DNA from 2 places in the Plantactinospora sp. BB1 genome. Region 2 is predicted to be linked to the other one. Evidence: riboswitches for the same ligand, from Rfam matches in the RefSeq annotation. Region 2 holds a riboswitch; the other holds the start of a gene.
What was found. A riboswitch is a leader RNA that binds a small molecule or an ion and turns the genes downstream of it on or off. The one in region 2 is predicted to bind cyclic di-AMP.

Region 1: another riboswitch for cyclic di-AMP. It lies ahead of C6W10_RS35550 (hypothetical protein); the one in region 2 lies ahead of C6W10_RS34260 (NlpC/P60 family protein).

Annotation. Positions count from the first base shown of each region.
Region 1 is NZ_CP028159.1:8,099,342-8,103,657, forward strand. It holds gene C6W10_RS35545 (SDR family oxidoreductase) at 1-369, shown strand, start outside; cyclic di-AMP (ydaO/yuaA leader) riboswitch at 625-758, shown strand; gene C6W10_RS35550 (hypothetical protein) at 762-1,784, shown strand; gene C6W10_RS35555 (O-acetyl-ADP-ribose deacetylase) at 1,881-2,396, shown strand; gene C6W10_RS35560 (TrmH family RNA methyltransferase) at 2,399-3,454, opposite strand; gene C6W10_RS35565 (hypothetical protein) at 3,447-4,160, opposite strand; gene C6W10_RS35570 (hypothetical protein) at 4,291-4,316, shown strand, end outside.
Region 2 is NZ_CP028159.1:7,797,164-7,801,479, reverse strand. It holds gene C6W10_RS34265 (N-acetylmuramoyl-L-alanine amidase) at 1-928, opposite strand, end outside; cyclic di-AMP (ydaO/yuaA leader) riboswitch at 1,215-1,355, shown strand; gene C6W10_RS34260 (NlpC/P60 family protein) at 1,494-2,408, shown strand; partial or broken gene dcd (dCTP deaminase) at 2,508-2,786, opposite strand; partial or broken gene C6W10_RS39820 (LAGLIDADG family homing endonuclease) at 2,982-3,695, opposite strand; partial or broken gene C6W10_RS34250 (dCTP deaminase) at 3,819-4,124, opposite strand; gene C6W10_RS34245 (pyridoxamine 5'-phosphate oxidase family protein) at 4,235-4,316, shown strand, end outside.

The DNA.
Region 1 (4,316 bases), 300 kb from region 2:
CGGGCCATCGTGCACGCGGCCGACCGGCCGGGCCGGCGGGAGTACTGGGTCGGTGCCTCGACGGTCGGCACCATCCTCGGCAACCGGCTGGTGCCCGGCCTGCTCGACCGGTACCTGGCCCGGACGGGGTACTCCGGCCAGCAGACGGAGCAGCCGGCCGAGCGGGGTCGACCGGCGAACCTGTGGCACCCGGTCGACGACGGCACCGGGGTGGACCGGGGCGCGCACGGCTCGTTCGACACGCCGTACCGGACACGGAGTCCGCAACTCTGGCTGTCCCAGCACCGGGGCGCGGTGACAGCGGGTCTGCTCTCGGCCGGTACGGTGGCCGGTGTGCTGTTCGGCACAACGCCCTGGCGCCGACGGTGACCGGGGAATCACGCCACCGACCAACCTGGACACGTTTCCGCACGTCAGGCGGTTGATAACGCGCTTGGTAAATAGCCGACAGCAGCTAGTCGATAATGGCGGACAAAGCATGACCTTCGATGCGTCCGACGCGCCGTGATTACTGATAGTCGTTGTCCGGCAACGCTTTTACCCGCGAACGGGGCTTGCCATTCCGGAAGTGAAACCGGGTATGCTGTCTGCCGTTCATAGCCGCCGGATACCGCGTGGTGCCGGCGCTGATCGCCGCCTAATCGCCACCCGGCGAGCCGGGGACCCACGCACCCCTGGGGTGAATCCGCGCAAGCGGTAGGGACCACTTCCATCCCGAACCCGTCAGCTAACCCGGTCGGCGGCCGACGGAAGGGATACATGTGAGGGCACCCCTACGCCGAAGGCTGGCGACTGCCCTGGCACTGCTCACCGCCGCAGCTCTGGTCGTGGTCCCGTCGGAGGCGTCGGCGGCGCCCGCGCCGAAACCGGCCCCCCAGGAGGAGGCCGACTCGCCGGTGCTCGGAGACGTGCTCGCCAGCGCCGGCAAGCGGCTCGCCGAGGCGAAGGCCGAGCGCAGCAAGTCCCAGCGGCGGCAGCAGCAGCTCGGCAACCAGTTGAAGCAGGCGGAGGCCAGGCTGGCGGCGCTCACGCCGGAGGCGAGCCAGATCGCGGCCGAGTCCTACCGCAGCGGCAAGCTCAGCGCCATCTCGATGCTGTTGAGCAACAACTCGTCCGACTCCTCGTCGAACTCGTTCATCGAGCGGGCCTCGGCGCTCAACGAGCTGAACCTGTTCAACAACAGCAAGCTCCGGGCGCTCAACGAGGCGCGCAACGAGGTCGGCGCGGCCAAGAAGGCGATCGACGAGGAGGTCGCCAAGCAGGCCGCGCAAGAGAAGATCATCCAGAAGCAGCAGTCGGACGCGAAGAAGGCGCTCGCCCTGGTGGGCGGCAACTCGCGCCCCGACAAGGGGCTGGTGGCGGCCACCTCGCCGGTCGCCCGGCCGGGGCCGGGGATGGCGGACGGCTTCCCCGGGCTGCCGTGCAACAAGAAGGACCCGACCACCAGCGGCTGCATCACCGCCCGGACGCTCCACATGTACAACGAGGTGCGTCGGGCGGGCTTCAAGAGGTTCGTCGGCTGCTTCCGGCCCGGTGGGCCGTTCGAGCATCCGAAGGGCCGGGCCTGTGACTGGTCGCTGCGCAACTCCGGGTTCAGCCGGGCTGCCAACGACGACCAGATGAAGTACGGCAACGACCTGGCCGCGTTCCTGATCCGCAACGCGGACCGGCTCGGCATCCTCTACGTGATCTGGTACAAGGAGATCTGGTTCCCGGACGAGGGCTGGAGTTCCTACAGCGGTCCGAGTGACCACACCGACCACGTGCACGTCTCGATGCTGTAGCCCGAGCCAACGCCACCGCCCCGTCACCTGTCCGCTCAGGTGACGGGGCGGTGGTGTTGTGCGGACAGGTCGCCGGTCGACTGGCATCATCGGCGGATGGCCACCATCGAAGTCGTGCTGGGCGACATCACCCGGGAGCACGTGGACGCGATCGTCACCGCCGCCAACGAGTCGTTGCTGGGTGGCGGCGGTGTGGACGGTGCCATCCACCGGGCGGCCGGTCCGCGGCTCGCCGAGGCGGGCGGGGCGATCGCCCCCTGCCCAGCCGGCGAGGCGGTGGCGACCCCGGCGTTCGACCTCGACCCGCCGGTCCGGCATGTCATCCACACCGTCGGCCCGGTCTGGGAGGGCGGCGGGTACGGCGAAGCCGAGCTGCTCGCCTCCTGCTACCGCCGCTGCCTGGCGGTCGCCGACGAGGTGGGCGCGCGCAGCGTCGCCTTTCCGGCCATCGCCACCGGGGTCTACGGGTTTCCGGCCGACCGGGCGGCGCGGATAGCGGTGCAGACGCTCCGCTCCACTCCGTCGGCGGTCGAGTCGATCCGACTGGTCGCCTTCGACGAGAAGACCCGGGGCCTGATCCAGGCGGCCCTCGACGGTGCGGACCCCGCCTGACCTCAGTACGACTCCAGCTCCGCCGGACTGACCAGTTCGGCATCCGGGGAGTCGACCAGGGCGAGCGCGCTGTCGTAGCGGGGACGGTGCCGGGGTGCCGGGCCGGCGCGGCCGGGAGCACGGGTACCGAGCTGCCGGGCGACCTCGGCGAGCACGATCGCCGCGACCAGCCGGTACCGGTACGGCACGTTCACCGCCGGCAGCTCCAGCCGGGCGAACTCCACCGTCGGGCCGAGTCGCCGCCACTGTTCGGCCGGCCCGGTCGCCTCCTCGTCCGGGATCACCAGCAGGGTTTCCGGGCCGCCGGTCAGGTCGACCCGGTGCAGCGCCGGACCGCCGAGGTGCAGCCCGGCGACCACCACCCGCCGGGCCGGCAGCGGCGGCTGCGCCGACACCGGTACCACCTTCAGCGGGTTGCGGGAGCTGCGGGCGGCGGCCCGGGCCTCGGTGCGTACCGGGCGGGGCGTGCCCCACCACACCTTCGCCCGGTCGTCCAGTCCCACCGTCTGCCAGCCGAAGGCGGCGGCCGAGCGCAGCGTGCTGCCCGCCTCGACGTGGTCGCCGGGCCCGAGCAGGAGTACGGCCGGCCGGCGCGAACCGGGACGGGTGCCCCGGACGGTACGCCGGCCGGCCGCCGCCAGCAGGTAGTGCAGGGCCACCGCCGCCGCCGAGGCGACGTTCAGGGTGTTCACCCCGCGACCCGTCATCGGAATCTGTACGCAGCGGGTGGCCGCCCGCAGCACGTCCGGTCGTACGCCGAGCCGTTCGTTGCCGACCACCACCGACGGTCGCCCGGCCGGCGGCGCGGTACCGAAGACGGAGGTCGCGCCGGGTGCGTTCTCGACGGCGACGATCGGGGTCGACGCCGCCGCCAGCAGTTCGGCGCTGTCGATGATGTGCAGCGGCCCGCCGGCCCGTTCGGCGGACCAGCGCCCGGCCAGTCCCCGGCCGTCCCGGAACAGGCACGGCACCCCGAACATCGCGGCGGCGTCCCGCAGCGCGTACGCGTTGGCCGGGTTCTCCAGACCGTCGCCGACCAGCCGGGCCGGGCTATCCACGGGCGACCCGGGGCGCGGCGGCGGCTGTCCAGCGCTCCCGGCAGCGGGCCGCGAACCCGTCGGCGTAGCGCTCGTGGTCGGCGGTCCGGCGTACCCGGGCGGTCCGCCTGCCGCTGCCGTGCTGCACCAGGTGGTGGCCGATCTCGTGCAGCAGGCCGTCGAAGAGCAGGAAGTCGCGCAGCGTCGTACCGGGCCAGTCGATCCTGGTCGACGTCGCGGCGGAGTCGACCCGGGCACCGGCCCGCTCCAGTCGGGACCGGGACCGTGGCAGGAGTTGGCCGGGGACGGTCCAGGGTGGTCGCGGCTGCTCGTAGAGGATCACCACGCCCGGCACCAGTAGCGCCGCGAGGAGCGGGCCGGACCGGTCGGCGCCGACGGCGTGCCGCAGTTCGACGGCGCGCAGCCCGTACCGCAGTTCGGGGCCGAAGAAGTCCAGCAGCCGGGTGACGTCGCCGACGGTCGCCGGATGCAGGAAACCCGGCCGGGCCGGGGACTCCCGGATCGGGAGCCGGGGCGGGGGGTACGGGGTCGTCGGCCGGGCGATCGGCTCGGGCCGGTCGACCTGCTCGGGCGCGAGACGCTGCTGCTCCGCGAGGCGGGCGCGGCGGCGCAGTACCCTCGGCTCGGCCGCGCGCCGGCCCCGGGGCGCGTCGAGTCGCCGGGCGGCGCGGCTCGGGTACGGGTCGGTGTGCAGGCTGCGGCTCACGCGGTACGAGATGGGGTTCGCATCGGCCCTTGGTACCAGTGCCCGGCGGGCGGCTCCACCGGATTTCGCGCGGCTCGGGCTTGTCCCGCGCGGTCGGTACGGCATTGACCGGCCTCGCTACGCTGCGGTCATGTCGCTCGGCGTGCTCCGGGCCGC
Region 2 (4,316 bases):
GCAGCGTGGTGTCGTAGCTGCCCTCGGTGTCGTGGATGACGATGTATTCGATCTTCTGCCGGGCGGGCCGGTCGGAGAGGTCGTGGTTGCCGTAGTCGCCGTCCCCGAACGCCTGGTAGGGGGCGGGGATCCACTCGCAGGAGATGTCGCGCGGGCACTCCAGCCCGTCCGGGCGGGGGGTGCCGGGCAGGCCGAGCCGGTCCAGCCAGGAGCGCTGCGGGGCGAGCCCCGGTCGGCCGGGCAGGGTGATCCGGTGGCCGTCGTCGGTGGTCCGGCTGGCGCCTTCGGCGATGGTCCGGTACACCTCGTCGGCGAAGGCCGCCGCGGCGTCGGCGCGGTCGCTGCCGGCGTACCGGGCCACCGCGCCGTACCAGGCCGCCGGGTCGCTGGCCGGGCCCGTCGGCGCGGCCAGCGATTTCTGGTACGACGCCAGCAGCGCCGCCCCGCCCCGGATGTTCGCCGCCGGTTGCGAGCGGAGCAGGTGCTCGTCGACTCCGGTCAGCGCGACGGCGGCGTCCAGGGTCTGTCCGCCGGGCGGCGCGTCGGCGCTCCGGTCGAGGTGTGGGCCGGCGGGTCCGGGTGCCGGGCGGGCGGGTCGGGCCTGGTCGCCGCGTCGGTCCTCACCGTGCTCGGGGTGCTCCGGCCCGGTGGCCAGCCCGGCGACGTCGGTGAGGTGCATCGGGCCGTACCCGCCGCTGGTGCTCGGCGTGCCGGCGTTCGTGTCCCAGCGGGATTCCAGATAGGAGACGCCGAGCAGCACACTTTCGGGTACGCCGAACTCGGCCGCGGCGGCGGCGTACTCCTGTTGCCGGCTGTCGGCGGACGCGGCGGTGGCGGGCGCGGGGCTGGCCGGCAGCAGCGCGGCGGCGCCGACGACTGCGGCCCCGATCGCGATTCTCCTGCTCAGCGGCTGTTTCGTGGGAAGCATCGAACCTCCATGAGCCGGGGGTGGGCCTGCTGATCACCCTCCACCCGGGACCGGTGCTGGTCAATACCTGCCGGCCAAGGTCGTCACTATGTAGGAATCTTTCACATATACCGAGTGTGATCGGCGGGTTCGATCCTTCGGTTCGGGGGTTCGAATGCTCCCACCGTCAGCGACCGATCCGATACATAACGAATCGACTCAGATCACGGGGTTGCGTTTGGATAACACCCTTCTCTAAGGTTGGGGACCGTCGAGCCGACGGCAGGCCGCCTAGCCGGGCGGCGACGTCTCGACACCGCCGAATCGTCACACTCAGCGAACCGGGGACCCGAGCTTCATGGGGTGAATCCGCGTCTCACGCGGTAGGGCGACAATCTTCCCGCCCGAACCCGTCAGCTAACCCGGTAGGCGGGCTACGGAAGAAGGAGTACGGACCCCGGTGGCTCCCCCTGCCCCGCCGCGGTCGCCATCCCTCCGATCGGCCTCCGCCGACGCCGGGAACGCGAAACCGCGCCCTCGAAGGTCCATTCTCGCCATCGCCCTCACGGCCCTGGCCAGCGCCGCCGTGCTGTTCACCGGCACGACGCCGGCACTCGCCGAACCGTCGGTGGCCGAGATCGAGCAGCAGATCGACACCGCCTGGCGCAAACTGGAGCCGGTCGTCGAGAGGCACAACGCCACCCGGCAGGACCTGACCGCGAAGAAGAAGCAGGCCGCCGCCCTGCAGAAGAAGATCGCCCCGCTCCAGTCGCAGATCGACGCCGCGATGAACCGGGTGAGCGACTTCGCCGTGGAGGCGTACAAGGGCGACAAGGCGTCCGCGGTCAACGCCCTGCTCACCACGAAGTCGCCGACCGCGCTGGTCGGCCAGCTCTCGGTGCTCGACCAGTTCGCGCGGCAGCAGCAGCGCGAGGTGCAGGCGGTCGTCGACCTCAAGAACAAGTACGCCGCCCAGAAGGCCCCGCTGGACCGGTTGGTCAGCCAGCTGACCAAGACCGAGGCGGAGCTGGCGGCGAAGAAGAAGGAGATCGACGCCGAGGTCGAGCGGTTGCAGAAGCTGCGGATCCAGGCGTACGGGAACGGCTCCGCCGGCCCGCTGCGGCCCGCGCCCTGCCCGGCGACCTACCCCGGCGGCCCGGCCGGCCAGGCGGTCAAGTTCGCCTGCGCCCAGATCGGCAAGCCGTACAAGTGGGGTGCCGAAGGCCCCAGCTCGTACGACTGCTCCGGCCTGACCCTGGCCGCCTGGGCGAAGGGCGGCGTCGGGCTGCCGCACAACGCCCGGGCGCAGCGCGGGCAGGTGAAGTCGGTCAGCCGCTCCCAGCTCCGCCCCGGTGACCTCGTCTTCTACTACGCCGACCTCAGCCACGTCGGCATGTACGTCGGCGGCGGATGGATCGTGCACGCCTCCCGGGCCGGTGAACCGGTGAAGATGAAGCGGATGGACGACGGCGAGATCCACAGCTTCGGCAGACCCGGCTGACGTCTCCCCGATCGACCGTGTCAACGGAGGAACCCCCGTCGCGCACCTGCGGCGGGGGTTCCTCTATTCGGTCCGTGTGGCCGCCGCGCGGGCGGGGCGTCAGCGGGTGGGCCAGGTGCGCCAGTTCTGCCAGGAGCGGCTCGGGGTGGGGCCGCGCTGCCCCTGGTAGCGCGACCCGTAGACCGCCGACCCGTACGGGTGGGCGGACGGCGACGAGAGCCGGAAGATGCAGAGCTGGCCGATCTTCATCCCGGGCCAGAGCCGGATCGGCAGGTTGGCCACGTTCGACAGCTCCAGCGTGACGTGCCCGGAGAACCCGGGGTCGATGAAGCCGGCGGTCGAGTGGGTGAGCAGGCCGAGCCGGCCGAGGCTGGAGTTGTGGGTCGGCACGAACGTCCGGCCGGCGAGGAACATCCCACGCGGATCCGCCACCTGGATGCAGCGGACCGGGACGGACTCCACGGGCCGCACGTCGTCGACCGCACGGAAACGGTGGAACCGGCCAGCCTTCTGTCGTGCGAGCTTCCGGGGCAGCCGGAAGACCGGTAGGTGTGGCGTGAACTTGACCTGGAACGCCACCCCGCACTCCACGCCGTTCAGGACCGCCCGCTTCTTCCGTTTCACCGGCCTCAGTCCGAGACTTGCGGCGAGTTCGACCACCGCGTCCGCAAGCCTTTCCTTGGTGCTGACGAACTCACAGCGGCCCAGATCGTCGATGTGGCCGTCGGTGTCCATGAGGCCCTGCAACAGCGCGGTGCGCTGGTCGACATCGGCCGTGAGGTACTCGGCCGGCACATGCTTGTTGCCGACGACGCCGAGTTGTTTGAGCAGGCTCGACAACGACCCGTTCGCCGAATACCGACCGCTGCTGGCGTCGCGTGTGTGGCCTACCCCGCCGATCCGGTACCGGTAGCGACCGCTGACCTTCGAGACCGGGTAGCCGGCACGTCGGATCTCGTCGAGAATCGATTCGTCGGCGCAGGTGAACTCGGCACTGTCCGATGTGCCGGCGCCGAGCCACGCACCGAGAACATAGGGGTCCACGAGCAGGTCACGGGTGGGGTAATGGACCGGCTCGGTGACGTGGATATGGTGGTTTCGCTCCTTGTCACCGTAGCGAAGATCGCCGGCAATCTCGGCGGTCGTCCGAACCGAGCCGGCCGCGAGCGTGCCGCGGGCGATGTACTTGCGCTCCAGCTTCGTGGTGGTGATCCACCGATGATCGGCGTCGGCGACGATCGACTCACCGTCCGAGAAACTGACCCGGAAGCAGGGACGGTTGGTCATCACGTCAGTCGCAGCCACGATCCGTACCGGTTGGCCCCGATCATCGAAGACGAGATCGCCCACCCTCAGGTCGCCCATCTCCCGCCACCCTGCCGGAGTCGGGATGGGCGTGTCCACGGCCAACGCCTTTCCCTCCAGCCGGCCCGCGAGCTGGTCGCCGAGCGAGATCACCTCCAGGGTGGAGGCGAGCACGAACTCACCCGGGTGCAGCACGAACGGCTCGCCGTCCGGCACGTCGACCAGCGAGGTCAGCTCGTCCTGCTGCACCGCCGGGTCGATGTGCGTGTAGAGGTGGTTGTTGAAGACCCGGAAGAGCCGGTCCAGGCGTACGTCGATGCTCGACGGCTGCACCAGCGCGGGCTCGAACGGCTCCAGCGCGAGGGTGCCCGCCTTGATCTCGATCACTAGGTCGTGGTCGGAGAGCAGCACCGGATCACCTTAGCGGTCGGGTGCGGCCGGCTGGCCGCGACCTCGCCGAAGGGTGGGATCGGGGTGGGTTCGGGGTAGGTGATCGAACATGTGTTCGATAGAATGTACCCATGGCATCCTGGTCCGAATTCGCCTCTGACGAGCCTCGACTCGCCGACGCGATCCGCGTCCTCATCCAGCAGTACGGTCCGG